One region of the Cryobacterium sp. CAN_C2 genome, then DNA from elsewhere that is predicted to be linked to it. Evidence: predicted binding sites of a transcription regulator. Region 1 holds the regulator's gene; each other region holds the start of a gene.
What was found. Region 1 encodes HrcA, which represses chaperone genes, less so after heat shock. Its sites were predicted from a motif close to TTNGCACTCGNNNNNNNCGAGTGCNAA; they were not measured.
Positions count from the first base shown of each region.

Region 1 (5,715 bases):
CTGGCGCGGCAGATTCGCCGCGGCGAGATCGCGCCGACCGACGATGACCAGCAGGCCGACTTCTACGAGCTGGCCGACGAACTCCTCGCCGCCGCCGGCTACGACTGGTACGAAGTCAGCAACTGGGCCGCGACGGACGCGCACCGGTCCCGCCATAACCTCGCGTACTGGACCGGCCAGGACTGGTGGGGCGTCGGCCCCGGCGCGCACAGCCATGTCGGCGGCGTGCGCTGGTGGAACGTCAAGCATCCGGCGGCCTACGCCGAACGCACCCTCGGGGGCCTCTCGCCGGCCGCCGGGCGCGAGACGCTCGACGCGCCGACCCGTGAGCTCGAGCGTATCCTGCTGCAAAGCCGCATCCGCACCGGTATTTTGGTCGCGTCGCTGTCGGCGTCGGGCCGCACCGAGGTCGCCGGGCTCATCGCCGATGAGCTCGTCAACGCGCGGGCCGCCCTCGCCGGAACAATCGAACTGACCCTGCGCGGACGGCTGCTGGCCGACGCCGTGGTGCGGCGGCTGAGCGACTAGCGCCCGCACCACTCATGCTTGCGCGCTGTCAGCTGACGAACCTGATGGTGAGCGGATAGCTGTAGCCCTCGCCACGGTTGGCCGCCAGGGCCGCCATGATCATGAATACGAGCGCAATGATGAAGAGCGGTGCGTAAAGAACGCTGCCGATGCCGAGTGTGACGATACTGATGGGCACCAGCACGGCGGCGTAGATGTAGAACGAGATCTGAAAGTTCAGCGCGGTCGCAGTGTGCGCGCGGATGAAGGGTCCGCGATCCCGCAGCACGAGGTAGCCGATCAGCGCCGGCAGAAAGCTGAAGAGGATGCCGCCGACATGGATCAGTGTCGCCCACAATTTCTCGTCGGCGGGACTCATGGGGGTGGGAGGTGTCGACTGGTATGGGTTCTGCTCAGACATGGGTGCTCCTGATTACGACCGGGCGCCGGCACGGCAGTGCCAGTGACTCCCAGAGTAATCGCCCCCTGTCGAAAAGCACTGCGAACTGTTATTTGATCAAACGCAGGGCGAACGGATACCGATAATTCTGGCCTTCCTTGGCCTTCAGGAAGCCCATGATCGAAAAAATGACCCCGGCCACCCAGAGCAGCCAGGCCAGCCCGATGATCAGTCCACCGATTCCGAAGGTGACGATGGCGAGAATAAACGATAGTACATTAATCGCGACATAGCCGATCAGCAGGGTGATCTGAAAGTTGAGCGCCTCCTTCGCCTCGATATTGGTGAGGCGACCGCGGTCCTTGAAGACCAGCCAAATGATCAGGGAGGGCAGGAAGCTCAGGATGCCGCCGAGGTGCGCAAAGGAGGCCCACTGTCGATCGTCGGCCTCGGAGAGTGGTGCCGCGACCACCGGGTTGGCGTACGGGCTTCCCGCGGGTTGCCCGCCGGGCTGCTGGCCGTATCCCGGCTGGCCGGCATTCGGCTCACGATAGTTGGAATCTCCGGGAGGTTGTGCCTGTGGATCACTCATGATCGTGCCTTTCGCTAAAAACAATGGGAGCATACATCGGTAATTTAACGCTTGGTTCGGGATACTGGCAATGGGCGTTTCCAGCCGGTCGCGATAGGATTGGCAGTCAGTGGTTGCGAGTGCCAACGATGTGCCGGCAAAGCTGCGTTCCAGCGTGCCCACCAGGGCGCGAGGTTGCGGCATCCGCTCAACTGAAGCGATACCGGAGAATCAGGAAGGCGGGCGCAATGGTTTCCGACCGTGGCCTCGATGTGTTGCGCGTCATCGTGCAGGACTACGTCGCCTCCCGTGAACCCGTCGGCTCCAAATCCATCGTCGACCGGCACTCTTTCGGCGTCTCCGCCGCCACCATTCGCAACGACATGGCCCTGCTCGAAGAAGAAGAGCTGATCGCGGCGCCACACACCTCGTCGGGGCGCATTCCGACCGACAAGGGCTACCGCGTTTTTGTCGACCATCTCGCTGATCTGCGCCCGCTCACTTCGGCCCAGCGCCAGGCGATCGAAACGTTTCTGGGCCATTCCGCCGACCTCGACGAGGTGCTCGTGCGCAGCGTGCGACTGCTCTCGCAGCTCACCCACCAGGTCGCGCTCGTGCAGTACCCCTCGCTGTCGCGCGCCAAAGTGCGCCACATCGAGTTCGTCCCGCTGACCGCGACACGCATCCTCTCGGTGCTGATCACCGATTCTGGCGGGGTGGAACAGAGAGTGATCGACCTGCCACGTGCACTCGACGAGCAGACGCTCGGCGAGGTGCGTGCCCGCCTCAATGTCGCGGTCGTCGGACTGTGCATGGCCGAAGCGAGCGCTGCCCTCGCCGCGAGCATCTGGCCGGGTGCGCCCGCTTTGCAGCCGATCGTCGACCTGATCACGAGTACCCTCGCCGACCAGGTCGGCGCCAATCGCCAGGACAAACTCGTCATGGCCGGCGCAGCGAACCTGGTGCGCACCGAAGACGACTTCTCCGGCAGCATCTACCCGGTCCTTGAAGCCATCGAAGAGCAGGTGGTGCTCCTGCGCCTGTTCGGCGAGATGGAGACCGACCAGCACGGCGTGTCGGTGAGCATCGGCCGCGAAAATGCGGCCTTCGGCCTGCCCGAGGCGAGCGTGCTCACCAGCGGCTACACCGCGAACGGCAACCTCGCCCGTCTCGGGGTTCTCGGGCCGACCCGCATGGACTATTCCAACAACATGGCGGCGGTGCGCGCCGTCGCCCGCTACCTCTCCCGCCTGCTCGGCGAGACCTAAAACTTTCGCCGCCCGCGCGGTACCGCCACCATTTCGAACAACCATCAGAACAACAAGGAGAGCCACCCTTTGGCTGACCACTACGAAGCTCTCGGCGTTAGCCGCGACGCGACCACCGACGAAATCAAGAAGGCGTACCGCCGCCTCGCCCGCGAATTGCACCCCGACGTGAACCCCGGCGCCGAAGCCTCGGAACGGTTCAAGAGCATCACCCACGCCTACGACGTGCTCAGCGACGCCAAACAGCGCCAAAAGTACGACCAGGGCGGCCAGAACGGTGGCTTCGACGGCCAGAACTTCGGCAACTTCGGTGACATCTTCGAGACATTCTTCGGCGGGGGCGGCGGAGGCAGCGGCCGCGGCCCGCGCTCCCGCCGCGAACGTGGCCAGGACGCCCTGATTCGGGTGGAACTCGACCTCGATGAGGTCATCTTCGGCACGCACCGCGACCTCGCGGTCGACACTGCAATCGTCTGCGACACCTGCAAGGGCTCCTGCTGTGCCCCGGGCACGTCACCCATCACCTGCGACATCTGCCACGGCACCGGCAGCATCCAGCGTGCGGTGCGTTCCCTGCTCGGCAACGTGATGACGTCGAGCCCGTGCGGTTCCTGCCGCGGCTACGGCACCATCATCGCGACGCCGTGTATGACCTGCTCCGGCCAGGGCCGCGTGCGGGCCCGCCGAACTGTTCCGGTGGACATCCCCGCCGGGGTCGATACCGGCTTGCGCCTGCAGATGCCCGGCAGTGGCGAAGCCGGCCCGGCCGCCGGTCCCAACGGCGACCTGTACCTCGAAATGAAGGTGCGCCACCACGACGTGTTCAGCCGCGACGGCGACGACCTGATGTGCTCGCTCGACGTGCCCATGACCAGCGCCATACTCGGCACGAGCGTCACCGTGAAGGCGCTCGACGGCGACATCGAGGTGGAGATTCGCCCCGGCGCGCAGAGCGCCGAGGTGCTCACGATCAAGGACCGCGGCATCACCAAGCTGCGCGGCAGCGGCCGTGGCGATCTCAAGATCGGCATCCACGTGGTCACGCCGACCAAACTGGACCACAAGGGACGCGATCTGATCGAGCAGTTCGCCGCCCGATATGCGGCCCCCGCGCCCAGCCTGAGCCAGTACCAGCAGGGACTGTTCGCCAAGCTGCGCGACCGGTTCCTCGGCTAACGTGGCACATTTCTACCTGCAGGAAACGCTCCGGGCGGCGGACAGCCGCCCGGGGCAGGTCGTGACCGTCGACGGCGCGGAGGCGCGCCACGCGGTCACGGTCAGCCGGGTTCGTCCCGGGGACCGGCTCCGCCTGGGTAATGGAGCCGGGCTGCTCCTGGAAGGCACGGTGCTTTCTGCGGAGGCTATGGTGTTGACCCTGCGCGTCGATGACGCGATCGAGACGGCGGCGACGACGCCGCGCATCCGTTTGGTGCAGGCCCTCGCCAAGGGCGACCGTGACGAGCTGGCCATTCAGGCCGCCACCGAACTCGGCGTGGATGGAGTCATCCCCTGGAGTGCTGCCCGCTCCATCACCAAATGGGAGGGGCCCAAGATCGCCAAGGGCCACGAACGCTGGAGCAGCATCGTGCGCGAGGCCAGCAAACAGTCGATTCGGGCCTGGCTGCCCGGTGTCGCTCCGCTCGCCAGCACCAAGCACCTGGCCGGGCTGGCCGCCACCACCCGGATGCTGCTGCTCGACCCGTTCGCGACCGGTCGCCTCACCGAGGTGGCCGCGCCCACCGACGACCGCGACATTCTGCTCGTCGTCGGCCCGGAGGGCGGGATCTCCCCGGCCGAACTAATCCTGCTCGAACAGTCCGGCGCGACCCCGGTGCGCCTCGGCGACACCGTGCTGCGCACGTCGACCGCCGGACCGGCCGCCCTCGCAATCCTCAATGCGACCCTTGGCCGCTGGTAGCGCCGCTTAAGATAGAGGCATGTCTTCTTCTGGTGCCCAACCGACCATTTTCAGCCGTATCGTCGCGCGTGAGATTCCGGCGACGATCGTGGCCGAGACCGAACACATCATCGCTTTTCTCGACATCGCCCCGAAAGCCCCGGTCCACGTCGTCGTCACCACGAAAGACCCGCAGTACCAGAATGTCGCCGAGCTCGCGGCCGGCAACCCGGCCCTGCTGGTCGAACTCGTCGCCGTGGCCGAGCAGATCGCCGCAGAACGAACCAACGGGCAGTTCCGCCTCGTCTTCAACACCGGCGCGGCCGCCGGCCAGACCGTATTCCACGTGCACGCCCACGTCCTGGGCAGCCCGGAACCGGCCGACTCGCTGGGGGAGGACTCCCTTGGCGCCCTCTAAACCCGGCAACGCCGGCTCCAACAACACCACCGAACTGCGCTTCACCGTCGACGGCGTCGCCATGGTGCGCCTGCTCGGGCCCGAAGACCGCTACCTGAGTACCATCGAGGGCGCGTACCCGAACGTCGATGTGCACGTGCGCGGCAACGAGGTCACCCTCGCCGGCAGGGCCGACGACGTTTTGGCCGTGCGGCGCCTGATCGAAGAAATGCAGATGGCCCTCCGCACCGGCCACGACCTCGACGAGACCGAGGTCGTCACGGCTGCACGGATGCTCGCCGCGGACAGCTCCGTGAGCCCCTCCGCGCAGCTCGGCGCCCCCATTCTGACCGCGCGGGGCAAGAGTATCCGGGCCAAGTCGGTTGGCCAGAAAGACTACGTCGACGCGATCGACGACAACACGATCGTGTTCGGCATCGGCCCGGCGGGTACCGGCAAGACCTACCTCGCCATGGCGAAGGCGGTGCGCGCCCTGCAGAACAAGGAGGTCGATCGCATCATCCTGACCCGGCCGGCCGTTGAGGCCGGTGAACGGCTCGGCTTTCTGCCGGGTACCCTCACCGACAAAATCGACCCCTACCTGCGGCCGCTCTACGACGCACTCGGCGAAATGCTCGACCCCGAACTCATACCCAAGCTGCTCGCCGCTGGCAC
Region 1 is NZ_JADOUX010000006.1:41,840-47,554, reverse strand. It holds gene hemW (radical SAM family heme chaperone HemW) at 1-528, shown strand, start outside; gene IWX77_RS06860 (DUF4870 domain-containing protein) at 557-928, opposite strand; gene IWX77_RS06855 (DUF4870 domain-containing protein) at 1,017-1,499, opposite strand; gene hrcA (heat-inducible transcriptional repressor HrcA) at 1,727-2,746, shown strand; gene dnaJ (molecular chaperone DnaJ) at 2,816-3,922, shown strand; gene IWX77_RS06840 (16S rRNA (uracil(1498)-N(3))-methyltransferase) at 3,924-4,664, shown strand; gene IWX77_RS17055 (HIT domain-containing protein) at 4,684-5,061, shown strand; gene IWX77_RS06835 (PhoH family protein) at 5,123-5,715, shown strand, end outside.

Region 2 (5,715 bases), on a different contig from region 1:
ACGCCCGGCTTCGATCCCGCCGGAACACCACCGACATAGAGCCAGCCGAGCAGCTCTTCGTTGGCCTCAAGGCAATGCAGCGCCCGCACCGGAGCGGTGCGCACAAACGGTCCGGTGCGCCACATCGCGCCCCAGCCGGAGTCATTGAGCAGCAGCGTGAGCAGGTGCGCAACACCCGCCGCCGCAGCATCCTGCTCCCAGCCGGCCACTTTGTCGCTCACGCGCCGCGCCGCGACGACCGCAATCAGCAGCGGAGCTCGCAGCGGCTTGCCCGCCAGCTTGATCGCGTCGCTACCTTCACACGTGGATGCCGCCACAAACGCCTCTCCCAGCCGCTCGCGGGCCTCGCCGCGCAACTCGAGCAGCCGCCACGGCCGCAACGCGCCGTGATCGGGCACCCGCGCCGCCGCCACCACGAGAGGCAGTAGCTCCGCCCGGGTGGGCGCGAGCGCCGTCACCTTGGAGTGCGAGCGCCGCCGCTGCACCGCGGCCAGGACGGGTCTGAGCACGGTGGTCGAGCTGGTCGAGCTGGTCGAGACCATGTCGTTGACGGCGTTTGTGGTCTCGACAAGCTCGACCAATGGGTTCGGCTCGACCAGCGGATAAGACTCGACGAGCGGGTCTGGCTCGACCATCTACTCGGCGGGCGTGAAGTTGAGCGAGATCGAGTTCATGCAGTAGCGATCGCCGGTCGGGGTGCCAAATCCGTCGGGAAAAACGTGCCCCAGGTGCGAGCCGCAGTTCGCGCAGCGCACCTCGGTGCGCACGCTGCCGAGCGAGCGGTCTTCGAGCAGTTCGACTGCTTCGGGCCGCACCGATTCGTAGAAGCTTGGCCAGCCGCAACCGGAATCAAACTTGGTGCCACTCTTGAACAGTTCGGCGTTGCAGGCACCGCAGGTATAAATGCCGGCCCGACCCTCGTCGAGCAGTTCGCCGGTTCCGGGGCGTTCGGTGCCAGCCTCGCGCAGCACCGCGAACTTCTCCGGGCCCAGTTCGGAGCGCCACTCGCTGTTTGACTTCTTGATTGCGTAGTCCATGGTGGATATCCCTTCGTTCCGGCTGGCCGTAGAGGCCGGACAGCGTCTACCCAGCCTAAACTCGTGCGGCCACACGCGCATTCCGGGCGCGGCCGTTTTGCAGCGTTTGCACGGCACCCCATCGGTTGCCCATCGACGACGAGACGGCCGCCACACGCTCGCTCGACTGCGCCGTTCCGGGCGTGCCGGAGGCAACATCCAGCCGCCCACAAATAGGATGAGCCCGGCGGACGAACCGTCGAAACTGTCCTGGGGGAGAGATGCAAGCAATGAGTGAGAGAACACCGACCCCAGAACCACCCACCTCTGCGCTGCCCTCCGCCAGCACCCCGGTTCCGAGGCAGCTGAGCGAGCGTGACGAAGCCGTGCTCGCGTTTGAACGGCAATGGTGGAGGCACGTGGGCGCCAAAGAAGAGGCCATCCGCGCCACCTTCGGCCTGTCGGCCGCCCGGTACTATCAAGTATTGGGGGCACTGGTTGATTCACCGCTGGCGCTGGCCTTTGACCCGATGCTCGTGAAACGACTGCAGCGGATGCGTTCCGTGCGATCCGAGGCACGCGCCAGTCGTTCGCTGCCCACGCACGACTAGCACCCACCCGCTTTCCGCCAGCACACCGGCCGCGGCTTCCGCTCGATTCCAGCCCGGCCGGCCAACCTAGGATCCAACCACTATGGCGCGAGAATTTGAGAAAGACCGTTTCGACACCCACACGCACGCCCTCGACCGGGTGGGCGCCCACCGCGCCCCGGGCCGGAAGGGCCGCGGCTGGATCGGATTCTGGTGGGCGCTCGGCGCCACCGTGCTTTTGATCGTCGTGGGCGTCGTGGGCATCTTTGCAATCAACAATCGCCTCGACTTCTCCAACATTCCCGGGCTACCCTCCGCCAGCGCGGCCCCGACCCCCACCGAGACCGTTATCCCCAGCGCCGAAGCGACCGTGGACCCGGCGCTGACCGTGAACGTGCTGAACGGATCCGCGAATGGCGGTGTCGCAGCATCCGTCAGTGACACGCTCACCGCTGCCGGCTGGGTGGTCAGCGCCGTGGGCAACGCGAGCGCCGACACCGAACCGACCACCGTGATCTACTACGTCGATGCGAGCCAGGAAGGTGCCGCCCAAGGTATCGCCGCATCGCTGCCGGGCTCGAAGATTGTGCTCTCCACCAGCTTCGTCGATTCAGGCGCAGCCCTGACTGTCGTCGTTGGCAACGATTACGTTATTCCGGCCGGCTGATCCGAAGCCAACACTAATAATTAGTGGGCACGCTCTGATTCGTCAAGCCCCTTTTCTTCCGCTGTGACTCCAGTATTATCTGGTCTTGGTCACACATTTTGTTCGGGCAATACCCGCCCGGATCAAGAACGCTCGCCCAAGGTAACTTGCAACAGAAGACTTGCTCTCGGGGATTTGCTGCTCGCACACAATGAACGCAGTCTCTGCGGCAGGGCCCGGAACAGCCAATGGGCCGTTGCCGTCGAAATTGAGCAAGGAGTACCACATGGCGAACGGAACCGTTAAATGGTTTAACGCTGAAAAGGGTTTTGGCTTCATCACTGTCGACGGGGGAGGCCAGGACGTCTTCGTCCACTACTCCGCCATTGACATGAGCGGTTACAAGGTTCTCGAAGAAGGCCAGCAGGTCGTTTTCGAGGTCGGTGCCGGAGCGAAGGGCCCGCAGGCTGAATCGGTTCGACCGGCCTGACCCAGACCGCCAACGGGGTCTGTCCCCCACCTAACGCCGCCCGCTGCAACGGGCGGCGTTAGTGTTTACCGGTGACCATGAAAAAGACAGCCCGCACCGCTAAACCGATGCAGACCGCGCGTCTGCTCGCCCTCCTCGTGCCGGCACTGTTGCTGAGCGGATGCACCGGCAGCACTCCGGCGCCTTCCGCCACGCCGGGCGACCCCGCCTGGACCTCGACGTACGTCGCCCCCGCCGCCACGGAGATCGCACCGCTGACCGGGATTACCGTCGCAGCCGAGTCGTCGGTTCACCCGTCACTCGCGGCCAAGGTCGACAACCATGTTGCGGCCCGTCCGCAGGTCGCGATCGATCGCACCGACCTTGTGTTCGAAGAACTGGTCGAGGGCGGCATCACCCGTTACGTCGCGGTGTGGCAGTCCAGCATCCCCGACCAGGTCGGCCCGGTGCGATCGATTCGCCCGATGGACCCCGACATCATCGCTCCCTTCGGCGGCCTCGTGGCTTTTTCGGGCGGGCAGCAACGTTTCGTCGACGCGATGAACGCGACCGGCCAGATCAGTGCCATCTTCGACTACGACAGGACCGGCCTGTTCTCCCGCTCGAAAGCCACTGCGGCCCCGCACAATGTCATCCTCGCCGCCGCGGAATTCGTCAACCGCAACGCGGCCGTCGCCCCGCCCGTGCAGCAGTACGCCTATGCGCCCGCGCCCGCCGGGGCATCCGCTTTCGTGGACGGCACCCCGATTTCAGTGATCAACACCCGATTCTCGACCTCGAGTGCCCGCAGCTGGACCTGGAACGCCGAAGCCGTCGCCTACCTGCGTGCCCAGGACGGCGCACCCGACCTCAGTGCCGACGGCGCCCAGCTGAGAGCCACCAACGTCGTCGTGCTGCGAGTGAACGTCACCGTCGACCAGAGCATCCCCAAGACCGAGCTCATCGCCTCGGGCGAAGCGTCGATCTCGACCGGTGGAAAGACCCTCGCGGCCACCTGGAGCAAAGACTCCCAGACCGCACCGATCCGCCTCGTCGATGCCAACGGAGTGACAATTCGGCTGGCACCGGGCAATACCTGGTTTCAGCTCGTGCCCAACGGAACCGGCTCGGCTGACCTCGTTCCCTGACCGTCGGCCACGAGCCGCACGCCAGCCCCGTTGCTCGCTTGCACTCTCGACCCCAGAGTGCCAGAATCGTCTTAGCACTCTCGTCATCTGAGTGCTAACCCCATCATCGTTTGGAACGTCCGGGAGGGACGAGTTACACATATGGCAAAAATCATTGCATTCAATGAAGAGGCCCGTCGTGGGCTTGAGCGCGGCCTGAACATTCTCGCCGACACCGTCAAGGTCACCCTCGGCCCGCGCGGCCGCAACGTCGTTCTGGAGAAGAAGTGGGGCGCCCCCACGATCACCAACGACGGTGTGTCCATCGCCAAGGAGATCGAGCTCGACGACCCGTACGAGAAGATCGGTGCGGAACTCGTCAAAGAGGTCGCCAAGAAGACGGATGACGTTGCCGGCGACGGTACGACCACCGCAACCGTCCTCGCCCAGGCGCTGGTTCGCGAAGGCCTGCGTAACGTCGCAGCCGGCGCCGACCCGATCAGCCTGAAGCGCGGCATCGAGAAGGCCACGGCTGCTGTTATCGCCGAGCTCATCGCGAACGCCAAAGAGGTTGAGACCAAGGAAGAGATCGCGGCCACCGCGTCCATCTCCGCCGGCGACACCGAAATCGGCGCGATCATCGCCGAGGCCATCGACAAGGTCGGCAAGGAAGGTGTCGTCACCGTTGAGGAGTCGAACACCTTCGGCACCGAGCTTGAGCTCACCGAGGGCATGCGCTTCGACAAGGGCTTCCTGTCGGCGTACTTCGTCACCGACCCCGACCGTCAGGAAGCGGTCTTCGAAGACCCCTACATCCTGATCGTCAACTCCAAGGTCTCCAACATCAAGGACCTGCTCCCCATCGTGGACAAGGTCATCCAGACCGGCAAGCAGCTCCTCATCATCGCGGAAGACGTCGACGGCGAGGCCCTGGCCACGCTCGTTGTGAACAAGATCCGTGGCATCTTCAAGTCCGTCGCCGTCAAGGCTCCGGGCTTCGGCGACCGTCGCAAGGCTCAGCTGCAGGACATCGCCATCCTCACCGGTGGACAGGTCATCTCGGAAGAGGTCGGCCTCAAGCTCGAGAACGTGACCCTCGACCTGCTTGGTAACGCCCGCAAGGTCGTCATCACCAAGGACGAGACCACGATCGTTGAGGGTGCCGGCGACGTCGAAGCCATCGCCGGTCGGGTCTCGCAGATCCGTGCCGAGATCGAGAACACCGACAGCGACTACGACCGCGAGAAGCTCCAGGAGCGCCTCGCCAAGCTTGCTGGCGGCGTTGCTGTCATCAAGGCCGGAGCCGCTACGGAGGTTGAGCTCAAGGAGCGCAAGCACCGCATCGAAGACGCCGTGCGTAACGCCAAGGCTGCCGTCGAAGAGGGCATCGTCGCCGGTGGTGGCGTTGCACTCATCCAGGCTGGCAAGACCGCGTTCGAGAAGCTCGAACTGGTCGGCGACGAGGCAACGGGCGCGAACATCGTGCGCGTCGCCATCGACGCTCCGCTCAAGCAGATCGCGCTCAACGCGGGCCTCGAGCCCGGCGTTGTCGCCGACAAGGTGCGCAACCTGCCCGTCGGATGGGGCCTCAACGCCGCCACCGGCGAGTACGTTGACATGCTCGCTGCCGGCATCAATGACCCGGTGAAGGTCACCCGCTCCGCGCTGCTCAACGCCGCGTCGATTGCCGGACTGTTCCTCACCACCGAGGCCGTCGTTGCTGACAAGCCCGAGAAGAACTCGGCTCCGGCCGGCGACCCCTCGGGTGGCATGGACTTCTAAGTCCCCGCCAGATACCATCTGCACCACAGAAGTGGGCGTCTCCCCCGGGGGGCGCCCACTTTTTTGCGTCCCCGCAGCCGACCTG
Region 2 is NZ_JADOUX010000015.1:15,718-21,432, reverse strand. It holds gene IWX77_RS12240 (nitroreductase family protein) at 1-635, opposite strand, end outside; gene msrB (peptide-methionine (R)-S-oxide reductase MsrB) at 636-1,037, opposite strand; gene IWX77_RS12230 (DUF3263 domain-containing protein) at 1,307-1,627, shown strand; gene IWX77_RS12225 (LytR C-terminal domain-containing protein) at 1,710-2,273, shown strand; gene IWX77_RS12220 (cold-shock protein) at 2,539-2,742, shown strand; gene IWX77_RS12215 (DUF3048 domain-containing protein) at 2,820-3,869, shown strand; gene groL (chaperonin GroEL) at 4,011-5,630, shown strand.
Region 2: groL (chaperonin GroEL) is a predicted target of HrcA. The motif match lies at 3,941-3,967, and genes of this name have one in related genera.

Region 3 (5,715 bases), on a different contig from region 1:
AGCCACGAACTGAATGAGCCCGAGCACGGTCAGCGGCAGACGCCGGGCGGCCGCGGCGAACAACAGCAGCGGAACCGCGGTGATGACACCGGCCGCGAGCAGGCCCGCCGTGTGCCAGGGCGACACGGTGCCGAAGGTGAGCCCGGACATTCCCGAAACGACGAGAAGTTGCACGACGGCAACGGGGGCCAGCCACGCGGTCTCGAGGGTGAGACCGGTCACGGCGTCGACGCTCGGGCCGACGCGTTTCTTGATCAGGCCGTAGAACCCGAAGGAGAACGCCAGAATGAGCGAGATCCAGGGCAGCGAGCCGTATCCCACGGCGAGCACGACCACGGCGAGAAAGCTGATTCCGATGGCCATCCACTGCAGCCGACGCAGGTGTTCGCGCAGCACGAAGACGCCCAGCAGCACCGTGACGATCGGGTTGATGAAGTAGCCGAGCGCCGCTTCGACGACGTGTCCGGTGGTCGCGGCGATCACATAGGTCTGCCAGTTGATGAAGATGAAGACACCGGCCAGGCCCATGATCCAGACCAGACGCGGCTGCCGCAGGGCCCGCCCGAGCACGGTCCACGTGCGGGTGACCGTGATGATCAGGGCGCAGAAGACCAGGGAGAACAACACCCGCCAGGCCACGATCTCAAAGGCACCCGCGGGCGTGAGCAGCAGAAAATAGAGGGGCAGCACACCCCACAGAGCGTAGGCGAGGCCGCCGAAGATGAGCCCGGTGCGGTGCGTGGAGCGGGCTGCCGTGCGGGCTGGTGCGGCAGCATCCGTCATGAATGATCTCCTGAAAACACAAAAACTCCCGAATGGCGACGCCATTCGGGAGCTTCAGTCTAGGGACTAGGTGGTGAAGAAACTACTCAGCGTACGACCACGGCGAGCACGTCGCGAGCGGAGAGAACCAGCAGGTCATCGCCACCGAACTTAACCTCGGTTCCGCCGTACTTGGAGTAGATGACCTTGTCGCCGATGGCGATGTCGAGGGGAATGCGGTTGCCGTTGTCGTCAATGCGGCCGGGGCCGACTGCAACGACTTCGCCCTCCTGGGGCTTTTCCTTCGCGGTGTCCGGAATGACCAGACCTGATGCGGTGGTCTGCTCGGCATCGACCTGCTTGATGACGATGCGATCCTCGAGCGGCTTGATGGAGACCGACACGGTTGACCTCTTTCTAAGATTTGGGTTAGCAGACTCACAGCGAGAGTGCCAAGTGAAGTTTAGGGGGCTTCTGGCACTCACGCAACGTGAGTGCCAGAAGGGGGTCATTTTGGTAGCGTTGCAGCATGGATCGAACCGAACTCGTCGAGCTGCTGTCCCCCGCGAGTTTACGGCTGCTGGACTCCCTGCCGCCGTACGACAGCAACGGAGACGTACTCAAGCTGATCACCGATCTGCGTAGGGCCGGGCATGCGCCCGGGCTCGTGTCGGCCGTGCTCAGCCAGTCCCGCCTTCGAGCGAAAGCCGTTGGCAAGTTCGGTGAATTTGCCGAGCGGATGCTGTTCACCGAAGCCGGTCTGGAACAGGCGACCCGGTTGCGAGTCGCCGCATTGCACGCCGGCCGATTCGCCGGACTGTCCGCCGCACTCGGCCACCCATCCCGGGTTGCCGACCTGGGCTGCGGAATCGGCGGTGACGCGATGGCCCTCGCCGCTTTGGATCTACCGGTCCTGGCCGTTGATGCCGACGAGGTGACGGCGACCGTAGCGAGCTTCAACCTTGCGCCGTTTCCGAACGCTCAGGCGTTGCAAGCCGACGCCGAGACTGTCGATCTGACCGGCTGTGACGCGGTCTGGCTCGACCCGGCCCGTCGCACGAGCGGGCATAGCAACACAACGAGGCTGACCCGCTCCGAGGACTACTCCCCCGCACTCGACTTCGCCTACCTGCTCGCCACAACTCTGCCGCTCGGCATGAAGCTCGGTCCCGGTCATGACCGCGATCAGATTCCGGTCGACGCCGAAGCCCAATGGGTGTCGGTCGATGGCCAGTTGGTGGAGATGGGGCTGTGGTTTGGCGCCCTCGCGCGCCCCGGCATCCGTCGATCGGCACTGCTGCTGACCGCTGGCGGCGCCCAAGAGCTGACCGCTCCCGACGACAGCGAAGACGCGCCCGTGGGCGAACTGGGCAATTACGTCTACGAACCTGACGGCACGGTCATTCGGGCGCGCCTGATTGGCGACCTGGCCCGCTCGCTGAATGCTCGTATGCTCAGCGAGGGCATCGCCTACCTGACCAATGACACACTCACGCCAACGCCGTTCGCGAACGCGTTCCGGGTACTCGAGACGCTTCCGTTCGATGAGAAGAAGCTGCGGCTCGCGCTGCTTGCGCGACGCATCGGCACGCTGGAGATCAAGAAGCGTGGCGTCGACGTTGACCCGGCGACGTTGCGCACCCGATTGAAGCTCAAGGGGCCGGAGTCGGCGACGCTGATTCTGACGCGGGTGGCCGGGCATCGCGTGGCGCTGCTCGTGGAGCGCGTGCGGTAACTGCGTTAGGTACCTGAGAGCAGGGGCAGTAGGGTCTGGCTGATGTAGACGACCCAGCCGGCCGCGAGCAGAACGCCGACGAGGCCGCTGACGAGACCGCTGCGCCAGAGTGTGCGCGCCCGATTTTCGGTCGTACGCGCGATCAGCGCGAGGGTGATCGCGATCAGCGCGATCGGCAACCCGAACACACCGATCACGCCGAGGGCGAGCCCGAACAGGCCACAGATCACGGAAGCGACCGAGAGGCGGCGGCGGCTGGTGATGCGCGCCACCTCCGCCTCGGTGTAGGTGTACGGCACGAACTCGGTCGGAGCGGTGACCGTCGATTCCCAGTCGAGCTGACTCCCGGGCGGCGCGGGGGCGCGCGTGTGGTCCAGATGCGCCGAGGTGTCGGAGTCCCGGTGGGGTGGAGTCATAGCTGTCCTCTGGCCGCCCACCGGGTTCGGTCGGTGTCGGTCGGAAACTTGTCGGGTGGCCACATTCGAGGCCGCCCGATTGGGGTTAGTTGTAGTAGGTCGAGCCGGTCGTGGCGGAACCGATGACAATGGCGGCGATGATGATGCCCCCGATGAGGCCGAGGGCAAAGCCGAGGTATCCAAGAATCAAGCCCCAGAGCGCCAGAGCGCGGCCCTTTTCGCCGGTCTTCTTGATCTGACTCATGCCGATGTGGCCGGTAATCACACCGACAATCGAAATGCCGAGAATCGAGGTAACGAGCGAGATGATCGACAAGACGTTGTACTTGTCCTGTGGGCTCTGCTGCCCGTACGGGTTCTGGCCGTACGCGGGTGGCTGGCCGTACGCCGAAGCCTGGCCGTAGGCGGGAGCGGCCGGGGCACCCGGTGCCGGGTAGGCCGGGGCGGCCGGAGTTTCGTATGCCGGCGGAACGCTGGAGTCGGTAGGCTTCGAGCTCGCCGGGTCGACGGGGGGCTGGGTGGGATCAGACATTTGCGGTCTCCTTCATAATTTCGTTCGGTGGTCGCACGGCCAGATTATCGCGTTACGGTGCGTCGAGCGACAGTGGCAAACCCGAGACTTGGATCTGGCCGACCGGCAGGGTGGAATCGGCGCCGAATTGCAGCGTCGACGGCTCGTGTCCGGCCATGATCAGCTGCGCGCCCAGGGCTGCGATCATGGCACCGTTGTCGGTGCAGAGTGACAGCGGCGGGATGCGCAGCACGACGCCGGCAGCATCCGTTCTCCGGGTGGCAACCGCACGCAGCCGGGCGTTGGCGATGACGCCGCCGCCGAGCAGCAGGCGCGGCACGTCGTAGTCGGCGCACGCGGCGAGAGCCTTGGTGAGCAGAATGTCGACAACCGCCTCCCGAAAACTTGCCGCGACATCGCCGATTGGCACTGGTTTGCCGGCATCCTGACGCTGTTCGACGAAGCGCGCGACCGAGGTCTTCAGCCCCGAGAACGAGAAATCGTAGCGGTGCGCGGCCATGTCTTTGGGCTGGCTGAGTCCGCGCGGGAATCGAATGGCCTTCGGGTTGCCGTCGGCGGCGACCCGGTCGATCTGCGGCCCGCCCGGGTACGGCAGGGAGAGCAGCCGGGCGACCTTGTCGAAGGCCTCGCCGGCGGCGTCGTCGATGGTCTCGCCGAGCAGTTCGACGTCGCTGACCAGGTCTCGCACGAGCAGCAGCGAGGTGTGGCCGCCGGAGACGAGCAGGGCGATCGTCGGGTACTCGAGCGGTTCGGTGCCGGTTTGCAGCAGGTCGGCGCCGACGTGGCCGACGAGGTGGTTGACCGCATAGATCGGCTTGTCGAGCGCGACCGCGAGCGCCTTGGCGGCGCCGATACCGACCATGAGCGCACCGGAGAGTCCTGGCCCGCAGGTGACGGCTATGGCGTCCAGATCGGTCAGGCGGATGCCCGCCTCGGCGACGGCCGCGTTGATCGCCGGCACGAGCTCGTCAAGGTGTGCCCGGGCCGCGATCTCGGGCACGACGCCGCCGTAGCGGGCGTGCTCGTCCATCGAGCTCGCGATCGTGTTGGAGAGCAAGGCGGTCCCACGCACGATGCCGATGCCGGTCTCGTCGCAGGAGGTCTCGATACCGAGCACGAGCGGGGCTAATCGATTCATGAGAGCACCGTCACGGTAGACGTGGTGAGCATAGATTCCAGTTCGGGAATATTCAGGCGCATGACGATGGCGTCGACGTTGTCGGGTTGGTAGTAGCCGCGGCGCACCCCCACGTCGATGAATCCGAGGCGTTCGTAGAGGCGCTGGGCGCCGGGGTTGTCGGCGCGCACCTCGAGAAAGATCAGCCGGGCGCCGCGCTTGCGGGCCTCGCTGATGAGCGCCTGCATGAGCGTGCGGCCGAGCCCGTGTCCGCGCGCCGAGCCAGCGACGGCGATGGTCTGAACGTCGCCCTCGGTGGCTCCTTGCGGCGCAAGCAGCCCGGCGTACGCTTCCACGTTGTTCGGATCGTCAGGAGGAAAGGCCACGAGATAGTAGCAGGCCGGGTCGCCGAGGTCGCGCGCCATCATGGGCGCCGACCAGGCGTCGTTCTCGAAGATGCTGGTTTCGAGACGCATGATGGCGGCAAGGTCGGCCCCGTGCGCGCGGCGCAGTTGCCAGGTCATCGGCTCACCCGCTTCGGTCCGTTCGATACGGTGACGTCGGGTGATCGCAGGTACAGCGGCGCGTTCGCGGCGGACACTCGACCGTGGGCGAACCGCAGTTCGGCGACCATGCCGAGATCGCCGGCGGAGACCACAACGGCGTCCCGCCGCGGCCAGCCGGCGTACGCCCAGCCGGGGACATCGAGTTCGGTGGGTTTGGCCAGGCCGGGCGCTTCGGCACGTACGGGCAGCCCGACCGAGTCGGCACCGGTGTAGGTCGACCAGTAGACCTCGCGCCGGCGAGCATCGGTGACGACGAGGAGCGGTCCGACGTGGCCGGCCTGATAGTGGCCATAGGCGATGGCGTCGTGGCTGATGACGGGGACCAGCGTCTTTCCGGCGCCGAGCGCGAAGACTCGGGCCGCGGCAATACCGACGCGCAGGCCGGTGAACGGTCCGGGCCCCATCCCACCGACAACTCCGGACAGTGCTGACACCGCTACATCCGCTTCGGTCAGGCATTCCTGAATGAGCCGGCCGACCACTTCGGCGTGCCGCATGGTGTCACTTTCGCCGCGTTCAGAAAGAACACCGCGGTCTCGATCGACGACAGCAACGCTCGTGCCGGCCGAGGTATCGATGGAGAGCAG
Region 3 is NZ_JADOUX010000004.1:99,410-105,124, forward strand. It holds gene rarD (EamA family transporter RarD) at 1-783, opposite strand, end outside; gene groES (co-chaperone GroES) at 870-1,166, opposite strand; gene IWX77_RS04945 (class I SAM-dependent methyltransferase) at 1,292-2,497, shown strand; gene IWX77_RS04950 (hypothetical protein) at 2,503-2,913, opposite strand; gene IWX77_RS04955 (DUF4190 domain-containing protein) at 2,999-3,445, opposite strand; gene tsaD (tRNA (adenosine(37)-N6)-threonylcarbamoyltransferase complex transferase subunit TsaD) at 3,498-4,583, opposite strand; gene rimI (ribosomal protein S18-alanine N-acetyltransferase) at 4,580-5,086, opposite strand; gene tsaB (tRNA (adenosine(37)-N6)-threonylcarbamoyltransferase complex dimerization subunit type 1 TsaB) at 5,083-5,715, opposite strand, start outside.
Region 3: groES (co-chaperone GroES) is a predicted target of HrcA. The motif match lies at 1,237-1,263, and genes of this name have one in related genera.